3 regions of the Thomasclavelia ramosa DSM 1402 genome follow, and region 3 is predicted to be linked to each of the others. Evidence: riboswitches for the same ligand, from Rfam matches in the RefSeq annotation. Region 3 holds a riboswitch; each other region holds the start of a gene.
The links. A riboswitch is a leader RNA that binds a small molecule or an ion and turns the genes downstream of it on or off. The one in region 3 is predicted to bind thiamine pyrophosphate.
Positions count from the first base shown of each region.

Region 1: another riboswitch for thiamine pyrophosphate. It lies ahead of thiM (hydroxyethylthiazole kinase); the one in region 3 lies ahead of thiC (phosphomethylpyrimidine synthase ThiC).
Region 2: another riboswitch for thiamine pyrophosphate. It lies ahead of EYR00_RS05940 (energy-coupled thiamine transporter ThiT); the one in region 3 lies ahead of thiC (phosphomethylpyrimidine synthase ThiC).

Region 1 is NZ_CP036346.1:3,123,387-3,126,672, reverse strand. Features, by position in the region: gene EYR00_RS14930 (HAD family hydrolase) at 1-445, opposite strand, end outside; gene thiE (thiamine phosphate synthase) at 438-1,085, opposite strand; gene thiM (hydroxyethylthiazole kinase) at 1,063-1,887, opposite strand; TPP riboswitch at 1,948-2,053, opposite strand; gene EYR00_RS14915 (NAD(P)/FAD-dependent oxidoreductase) at 2,193-3,286, shown strand, end outside.
Region 2 is NZ_CP036346.1:1,248,227-1,251,512, reverse strand. Features, by position in the region: gene tsaE (tRNA (adenosine(37)-N6)-threonylcarbamoyltransferase complex ATPase subunit type 1 TsaE) at 1-390, opposite strand, end outside; gene EYR00_RS05945 (DUF402 domain-containing protein) at 400-933, opposite strand; gene EYR00_RS05940 (energy-coupled thiamine transporter ThiT) at 1,028-1,576, opposite strand; TPP riboswitch at 1,651-1,752, opposite strand; gene EYR00_RS05935 (hypothetical protein) at 1,791-2,048, opposite strand; gene EYR00_RS05930 (recombinase family protein) at 2,294-2,890, opposite strand; gene EYR00_RS05925 (acetate/propionate family kinase) at 3,157-3,286, shown strand, end outside.
Region 3 is NZ_CP036346.1:1,122,876-1,126,161, reverse strand. Features, by position in the region: gene EYR00_RS05355 (replication-associated recombination protein A) at 1-1,246, shown strand, start outside; TPP riboswitch at 1,284-1,391, shown strand; gene thiC (phosphomethylpyrimidine synthase ThiC) at 1,460-2,767, shown strand; gene EYR00_RS05345 (helix-turn-helix domain-containing protein) at 2,794-3,286, opposite strand, start outside.

The DNA of each region.
Region 1 (3,286 bases), 1.2 Mb from region 3:
AATTGTAGGCCTCGCCACTGCGTTTATCTAAAGTAGTATGATCACATGTAATAATTTCATCAAATTTTGATGTTAGATTATATTTATCAAGAATGTTAATTGTTGCTTGATAATTATTTGCAGTTAATAAGCACAGTTTTTTATGATGGTTAAAACAGTTAGTAATAAATTCCAAAGCCCCTGGTTTTAAGGGAATTTCGCTTAAATAAATATGATTCAATAAACTATTAACTTCATTGATTAAAACATCAAGAGGCTCTTTTAATTGATATGTCTCAGCGATGTATTTAATTGCTTGGTTAATTGATAGTGGTGCCAAGATATCTTTAAGATTTGCCTCAGGGGTAATTCCTTTTAATTCGAGAAAACGACTGCCTAATTCATTCCAAATGTGCATCGAATCAAGCAGAGTTCCATCCATGTCAATGATATAACCTTTAATCATAGATTCCTCGGGCATGTGCTTTTAATTTAGCGGCTGCTTCTTTTATATCAGGAGCGCTCATAATGGCTGAAACAACAGCAATACCATCAATTTTTGTTCCTTTTAAGAGTAGGCAATTGTCTTGGTTGATACCACCGATTGCTACAACAGGTAAGCCAATTTTTGTAGTTATTTCATGTAATTGGGTAAAGCTCACTGCTGTAGCATCATCTTTAGTTGAAGTATTGAACATGGCTCCCACTCCTAAATAATCAGCACCATCTTCCTTGGCGGCAAGAGCTTCTTTTAAGTTGTGAGCAGAAACCCCAATAATTTTATGAGGACCGATTATTTTTCGAACTCTTTTAACAGGCTGATCATCTTGACCGATATGAATTCCATCACTGTCTACAGCCAATGCTACGGCTACATTATCGTTGATGATAAAGGGAATATGGTATTTAGAACAAATTGTTTTGACTTTTTTTGCTTGAATAGTAAATTCTTCATCGGTTAAATTTTTTTCGCGTAATTGAACCATTGTTACTCCACCTAAAATAGCTTGTTCAATATCTTCTTCAAGTGGACGATCGTTCAACCAGCTGCGGTCGCTGACTAAATATAGTTCTAGCATGTTTCTAGTGAAGTTCAATTTTAACACCGGCTTTCAATTGATAATAATTAATTGTACTCAAGGCATCGATTAAATGCATTCTAAAACTGCTTGTTCCACTATTGTCATTACGAACTCTTTGATCAGCTAACTCACCACAGTATCCCATCATTGCAATCGTATAAGCAGTAGTTTCTAAAAGATCATTTTGACCAATAGCGGTTGTTGCTCCAAGAATTGCCGATAACATACAACCTGTTCCTGTGATTCGTGACATCATTGCACAACCGTTAGTGATTACATAGGTTTTTTCTTGATTGGCAACAATATCAGTTGCTCCAGTGATTGCGATTACGGCACCGGTTTCTTGACTAAATTTCTTAGCAAAACTAATAACTTCATTAAGATTTTCAGCTGTTACAATATCATTGATATTGGCATCGACTCCTTGAGTTGAAGTCATATTCATTGCTAGGGCTTTTATTTCGGAAATATTTCCTCGAATAACACTAAAATTAATTTCTTCAAGTAGTTTTTTTGCAGTATTAGTCCGAAGCTTGCTAGCTCCAGCACCAACAGGATCGAGAACAACAGGGTGATTTAAATGGTTAGCCATTTTTCCTGCTTTGATCATTGAAGCAACTGTCCTTTCATTCAGCGTACCAATATTGATTACTAAAGCATTACAGATTGTTGTAATTTCCTCAACTTCATGAATGTCATCAGCCATAATGGGGCTGCCATTAACAGCTAAGATGGCATTAGCACAATCATTGACAGTAACATAGTTAGTAATGCAATGCACAATTGGATTGCGTAATTTAATTTCTTCTAAAACTTTTTCAAACATATTCTTCCTCACTTTCTTAAAGCACTAAAAAGAGAATATGCCAAGTGCCATATTCCCTACTTATTGTTAGTGAGTATGTCCCTACGTTGGCATTATCCAAATCAGGTTAGCGGTCGAAGTTCACAACTTCCTCTCAGCCTGTTTACAAGCTCCCGTGCTTTAACTATATCATAGCATTTTCAAACTATTTCAGCAAACTAAGTATCAAAATTTTTTTGCGTTGATAATAAAAGAAGATTGAAATGCATAATTATATCGAGTATAATTAGTAGGGTTAGCGTTAAAACCCAGAACGGAGCGATAAAATGAAAAATAATTATGATGTTGTGGTTGTTGGAGCGGGACCAGCAGGAATCATGGCCTGCTATGAACTGTATTTGAAACAGCCGGAATTGAACGTATTGCTTATAGATAAAGGTCAGGATGTTATGAAACGTCACTGTCCAATCAAGGAAAAGAAGATCAAGTCCTGTCCAATCATCAGGAACAATGAACCGGGCTGTCTTCCTGCCTGTTCGATTACAGCCGGATTTGGCGGTGCCGGTGCCTATTCTGACGGTAAATTCAATATTACCAGTGAATTTGGCGGCTGGCTGACTGACTATCTTTCAACCAATGAGGTTGAAGATGTAATCAACTATGTTGACAATCTTTATTTAAAACACGGAGCAACCAGAGAAATAACGGATCCTACGACTGACAAGGTCAAAGAAATTGAACATCGAGGCTATGCAGTAGGATTAAAACTGCTGCGGGCCAAGGTAAGACATTTAGGAACAGAAGAGAATCTGCGGATCATGACAGAAATGTCAACGGAACTGAAAGAACATATTGATATGGCATTTAGAACAGCTGTAAAGGAAGTGCTGGTTGAAGACGGACATGCTGTCGGGGTAGTTCTGGAAAATGATGAGGTCATCAAAGCGAAGAAGATCGTACTGGCACCGGGACGAGACGGTTCTGCCTGGCTGACAAAAGTACTGAAACAGCATGGACTGGAGCTTTATAATAATCAGGTCGATATAGGAGTGCGGGTAGAGACCAGCAATATCGTAATGGAAGAGATCAACAGCAATCTGTATGAAGGTAAATTTGTCTATAATACAAGTGTCGGAACAAAAGTAAGAACATTCTGTTCAAATCCGTCAGGGCATGTAGTAATAGAGAATCACAGCGGGACGATGCTGGCGAACGGACATGCCTATCATGATCCGAAGCTGGGGAGCAAGAATACCAACTTTGCGCTGCTGGTATCCCATACCTTCAGCGAGCCGTTCAATGAACCGAATGAATTTGCACATGAGGTGAGCAGACTGGCGAACAAGCTGTCAAACGGATCAGTCATGGTGCAAAGATATGGAGATATCAAGAAAGGGAGAAGAACGACTTACAAGCGTTT
Region 2 (3,286 bases), 130 kb from region 3:
GCGAATATTTTCATCAATTTTTTTTATTTCAATTGTTAAACGGTCTACCGGTAAAATATCTTCAATAAAATTAGCCCATTCAACAACACAAACATCATCACTATCAAAAATTTCTTCAAATCCTAAATCATCATCCTGTCCTTCTAAACGATAAGCATCAAAATGTGACAAATTCAAGCGACCTTGATATTGTTTTAAAATGGTAAAAGTAGGACTATTAATAACCTTGGTAATCCCTAATCCTTGACCAATTCCTTTGGTAAAGGTCGTCTTCCCGGCTCCTAAGTCGCCACTTAAAGTCAATAGCATATTTGGTTGTAATAACAAGCCTAAACGATTACCCAAAGCAATCGTTTCTTCAAGGTTATTTACTTTAATTACTTTTTCCATTGTATTCTCCTATCCTTGTGTCAAATCTTCATATACATGATACCAATGTTTCGTAAAATCTTCACTAAACGGTCCTTCACGTTTCGTTGCTAAATCAATTAGCAGTTCTAATTGTTTTTTTAATATTCTATCCAATTCTTTTGAATAATTCATCTGTTTAGCATGTTGCTTATACTCTTCTTCATCTAAAACCCGATAGTTATTATCTGGGAATACTTTTAAATCTAAATCATAATCAATATATTTCAATGCCTCACCATCATATAAAGTTGGTGAAGCAATATTACAATAATAATAAACTCCTGTTTTACGAATCATACAAATCACATTGTACCACTTATTTTTAGGAAAATAACAGATGGCAGGCTCTCTTGTATGCCACATTCGACCATCAGATTCAGTTACTAAGGTGCGATTATTGATTGCAATAAAATGATCATCATTTTCATCTAAGATGAATCCTTTGGCCCAGCATCGATGAATACTTCCATCGTGCTTATAACAGTGAATTAATACTTTTTTTCCTACCAGAGAATCTGACATCTTTTACTACCTCTCTTTATAACAGTACTATTATACACAAATTACTATCCTTTTTAAAGACAGAAGAAAAGAAAAGTAGCAAGCTACTTTTCTTTTACAGTTTAATCGAATTATTTAATCGTGGATATATTAAGGCAAATCCGATGTAGCAAATAATTAAAGTTGGTAGGCAATAGGCTAAATTATAACCAAATGAATACCACCATGGATTCATTCCCTCAGGAGCATATGCTCCAAACAGCCATGCTCCAGATAAATAATGTGAGATAAACTTAAGAATCATTACAACAATAATTCCAGGATAAACTACATGACCTTTAATCTCAAAGTTTTTAAAAAATGATGCTATACCAATTACAGCTAGTGGAATTAAATAATCTAAAAATAATGACCATGGCCCCCAATATGTAGCCAACCCTAAAACAAAATGCAGTCCACAGCAGCAGGCTCCAACAACAATACCGTAATATCCACCTAATAAATATGAGGCTAATAGGATCGGTACTAATGACAGCGTAATACTTCCTCCCTGAGGCTGTCCCGGAACGACTTTAAAAGCTAATTCTAAAACTACTTGTAAAGCCATAAACATCGCCATATAAGCAATTGTTTTGGTTGTAATCTTAAATGTTTTGTTTTTCATATTTGTTTTTCCCCTTCCTTATGAAAGAGCCTAACAAAATTAAAAAATGCTTCTTTGCGAACGCAAAAAAGCAAACAATTTTAAATTTGCTCTCTCTACGCTGGCATTACCCAGTTCAGATGATAAGGGATCAGGCTTATGCCCTTCTCAGCAATTTTGCACCCCTGGCTCGTATACTATTATAGATTATCTTATTATAATATCAAGAAAAAAATCATTTTATTGATATTTCTGTAGCTTCTTTTTTAATATAGTAATCCAATAAGATGTTTTTTCCTTCTGCTGCCGAATTAAAAGAATCTAAATTACCAGTAATATACCTTACTGCTTCTTGCCATTCAGACAAAGCGTATGTTTCAGCTCTTAATTCATTTAAAAACTGTAACTGTTCATGGTCAAGCGATAATCTTCCTCTTAAATCAGAAATATAGGTACACTGCATAATATCGGCTATTTTTTCAAGTAGACCCATCGCTTTTCTCCTTTTCTAAAATAAAATATATGCGTTTCTCTCCCTAAACGCATATACCGAAATTCATATGCTTTTATTGCATATAGAGAACGATAAATCAGACAATATCGTTCAAATGTATTAAAATAATATATATGTTTTTATAGTGTGAAATTTGTTATTTTATAATATTTTATTACGAATTTTGACCGCATAATAGATGCTTGATAATCTCTACCTTTTAAGGACAAATAAATGTACTAATGTTATTTTCCATGAGCCCATCTTAAAAAAGTATCCTGTGAAACGCCTAATTCTTTAGCAGCCTGCCGTGAAGCAATTAAATTTTGTTGCCATTGATGCTTCAAAATTTCAAAATTTTCGGGAATTTCTTTGCGAGGGCGTCCAAATCTCACACCACGCATTCGTGCTGCTTCAATCCCTTCTCTTTGACGCTGACGAATATTTTCACGCTCTGTTTGAGCAACGTAAGAAAGAATCTGTAGAACCAAGTCTGCCACGAATGTTCCCGTTAAATTATCACCAGTACTCCGTGTATCTAATAATGGCATATCCAAAACAACAATATTTACATTTTTTTCTTTAGTGATTTTACGCCATTGGTTTTGTATTTCTTCATAATCACGTCCCAACCGATCGATTGATTTAATAACGATTGTATCTCCAGCACGAATTTTCCTTAATAATTTTTGATATTGCGGCCGATTAAAATCTTTCCCGCTTAATTTATCAAGATAAATTTGTTTCCTTGACATTGGATAATTCTCCAAGGCAATCATTTGCCGATCCTCATTTTGTTCTCTTGTTGAAACTCTTGCATAACCATACACTTTGTTTTCCATAATCTTCTCCTTTATAATAAATTATTTCTTCTACAAGTGCAGTATTGCCTAAACTCGTTCAATATTTCGACAATACAACATTTATAAAAAATATTTTTATATTTTATCTAACTTTAAAGTTAAAAATCTACCTATTAATAATAATTTGTATTCTTTTTATCCAATGATTAAAAAAATCTATATTAAAATTAATAAACGTAATGCTTTTATCTAGAAATTTTACAAAATGATGATATAATGACGATAGATTAAGGAGGCTTTATAAAATGGCAAAAATTATTTCTGTAAATGCAGGTAGTTCTTCATTAAAGTTTCAATTATTTGAAATGGATGACGAATCTGTAATTACATCTGGAGTAATCGAAAGAATTGGATTAGAAGATTCAATCTTTACGA
Region 3 (3,286 bases):
CAGAATGCGACCTCAAAATTTAAAAGATATAATCGGGCAACAACATTTAGTTGGACCAAATGCTATTTTAACTAAATTTGTTCAAAAAAGTCATCCATTTTCAATTATTTTATACGGTAGCCCCGGCTGTGGCAAAACAACAATTGCAATGGCCCTTGCAAATGATCTTGACATTCCATATCGCATCTTCAACGCTTCAACCGGAAATAAAAAAGAAATGGATGCAATTATTGAAGAAGCTAAGTTAAGTGGTAGTCTTTTTGTAATCATTGATGAAGTTCATCGACTTAATAAAGCGCGCCAAGATGATCTTCTTTCACACATGGAAAGTGGATTATTAATAGTCGCTGGATGTACTACAGCCAACCCATTTCATTCAATTAATCCAGCGATTCGTTCTCGTTGTCATATTCTCGAAGTTAGACCTTTAACTGTTGATGAAATTGTAGCTGGTTTAAATAAGGCAATGACTTCACCAAATGGTTTAAACAACAAATATACGATTGAAAAAGAAGCATTGCATAGTATTGCAAAATTATGTAGTGGCGATATTCGCTATGGTTATAACTGTTTAGAAATTTGTACAATTGTTTGTGAAAATAATCATATTACTCAAGCTGATTTGAAAACTGCTGCTATTAAAACTAATGTTGTCTATGATAAAGACGAAGATAATTACTACGATACATTAAGTGGTTTGCAAAAATCAATCCGTGGTAGTGATCCTAATGGTGCTATGTATTATTTTGCTAAACTGATTGAATCAAAAGATATTGAATCTTTAGAACGGCGACTTATCACAACTGCTTATGAAGATATTGGTTTAGCCAATCCAAATGCGTGTATGCGTACGGTAATTGCTATGCAAGCCGCTAAAACAATCGGTTTTCCAGAAGCTCGAATTCCTATTGCTAGTGCAATTATCGATTTATGTTTATCACCAAAATCAAAATCTAGTGAAAATGCAATTGATGCTGCATTAACTTCACTAAATGAACGTTCTTTAAAAACCCCTTCTTACTTACGTCTTACGCCGGTTGGTTTAGAAGATGATGAAAAGTATGATTATAGTCGGCCAGAATTGTGGGAATATATTCAGTATCTTCCAAAAGAACTAGGAAATACACAGTTCTATGTACCATGGATGACCAGTAATTATGAAAAAGCTTTAGCTGAGAATTATCGAAGAATTTTGAAACACGGGCGTACCAGTGATATAAAAAAACTAAATCAACAAAATAAGTAATAAAAATTGACATTTGCGTGCAGTAAAGGTAGACTTATTTATATAGAAAGGGAGCTCGTATGCGGGCTGAGAGGAAGTAATCTAACTTCGACCTGTATAACCTGATTTGGGTAATGCCAACGTAGGGATCTAGCCACTATTTTTGTTTATGTTCGGTTTGAACCTATTTTGGTCCAAACCTTTTTCTATACAAAAAAAGAATGGAGATAAAAAATGAATTACACAACACAAATGAATGCAGCAAAAAAGGGAATCATTACTCCTGAAATGAAAATTGTTGCGGCTAAAGAGAAAATGAATATTGAAGAATTGAAGACACTAATAGCCCAAGGAAAAGTTGTTATCCCAGCCAATAAGTATCATACCTGTATTAATGTAAATGGGATTGGTTCAATGCTTAAAACAAAAATTAATGTAAATCTTGGAACTTCTAGAGACTGGAAAGATTTAGATATGGAACTTAAAAAAGCTAATGATGCTGTCAATATGGGAGTTGAATCAATAATGGATTTAAGTTCATATGGCGATACTCAAAAATTCCGTCGCAAATTAACCAAAGAATGTCCCGCAATAATTGGAACAGTGCCAATCTACGATGCTGTAGTTTATTATCATAAGCCCTTAAAAGAAATTACTGCTCGACAATGGATCGATATTGTTGAGATGCATGCTCGCGACGGAGTAGATTTTATGACAATTCATGTAGGAATTAATAAAAATACAGCTCAACGTTTTAAAGAAAATAAGCGTCTTACTAATATCGTTTCTCGAGGCGGTTCAATTATTTTTGCTTGGATGGAAATGACTGGTCAAGAAAATCCTTTTTATGAATACTATGATGAAATCCTTGATATTTGTCAAAAATATGATGTAACAATGAGTTTAGGTGATGCTTGCCGTCCTGGTTCAATCGAAGATGCTGGCGATATAAGTCAAATTGAAGAATTGGTGACTTTGGGAGAACTTACAAAACGTGCATGGCAAAAAGATGTTCAAGTAATTGTTGAGGGTCCAGGTCACATGGCTTTAAATCAAATCGAAGCTAATATAAAAATTCAACAAACCATTTGCCAGGGAGCCCCTTTTTATGTTCTTGGTCCACTAGTTACTGATATTGCCCCAGGTTATGACCATATCACAGCTGCAATTGGCGGTGCATTGGCTGCCGCTAATGGTGCTGCTTTTCTATGTTATGTAACTCCTGCTGAACATCTTCGTCTCCCTGATCTAAATGATGTTAAAGAAGGAATCATCGCATCTAAAATTGCAGCACATGCTGCCGATATTGCGAAAGGTATCAAAGGGGCAAAAGATTTGGACTACCAAATGAGTTGTGCCAGAAAAAATTTAGACTGGGAAAAAATGTTTGAATTAGCCATTGATCCTAAAAAAGCACGTACATACCGCCAACAAGCAAAACCTGAAAAAGAAGATACTTGCAGTATGTGCGGTAATTTCTGTGCTATAAAAAATATGAATCGAATTTTAAATGGAGAAATTGTTAATATTTATGATGAATAAAAAAGTCGTCTGTTTTCAGACGGCTTTTAATATATAAAGAGTAATAAAAATTCAACTATTTTAGCATTTAGATTATGCTGTCGCAAGATAAAATTACTAATCATTTCTAGTGAACAATTAGTGCTAACTAATGTATGGACACCATTTGCAGAACTTCCAATTGCAACATAACCATGAGCCATACCCCCAATTGCGAGTTTGGAGGCAATTGCCATACCTCCAATTGCATAGATTCCTATTGCCATTCCACCTACAGCAAAATAGCCAATACTTAGCCCTCCTAAGCTAATTCCCCCTATAGCAATTCCTGCTAATGTCAATAAACCAATTGCCAGACCGCCAAGACTAAATACACCAAGTGCTAAAGCCCCAAAACTAAAAAGCCCTACCGCAATATTGCCAATTGCAATAATTCCTTTCGCAATTCTAAAACCACGACCTAAATTAATATGAATTAATGGAACATTTCCAATTTTAAATTTACTCTTATATTCATAAGTAAAGAGATGACGCACTACA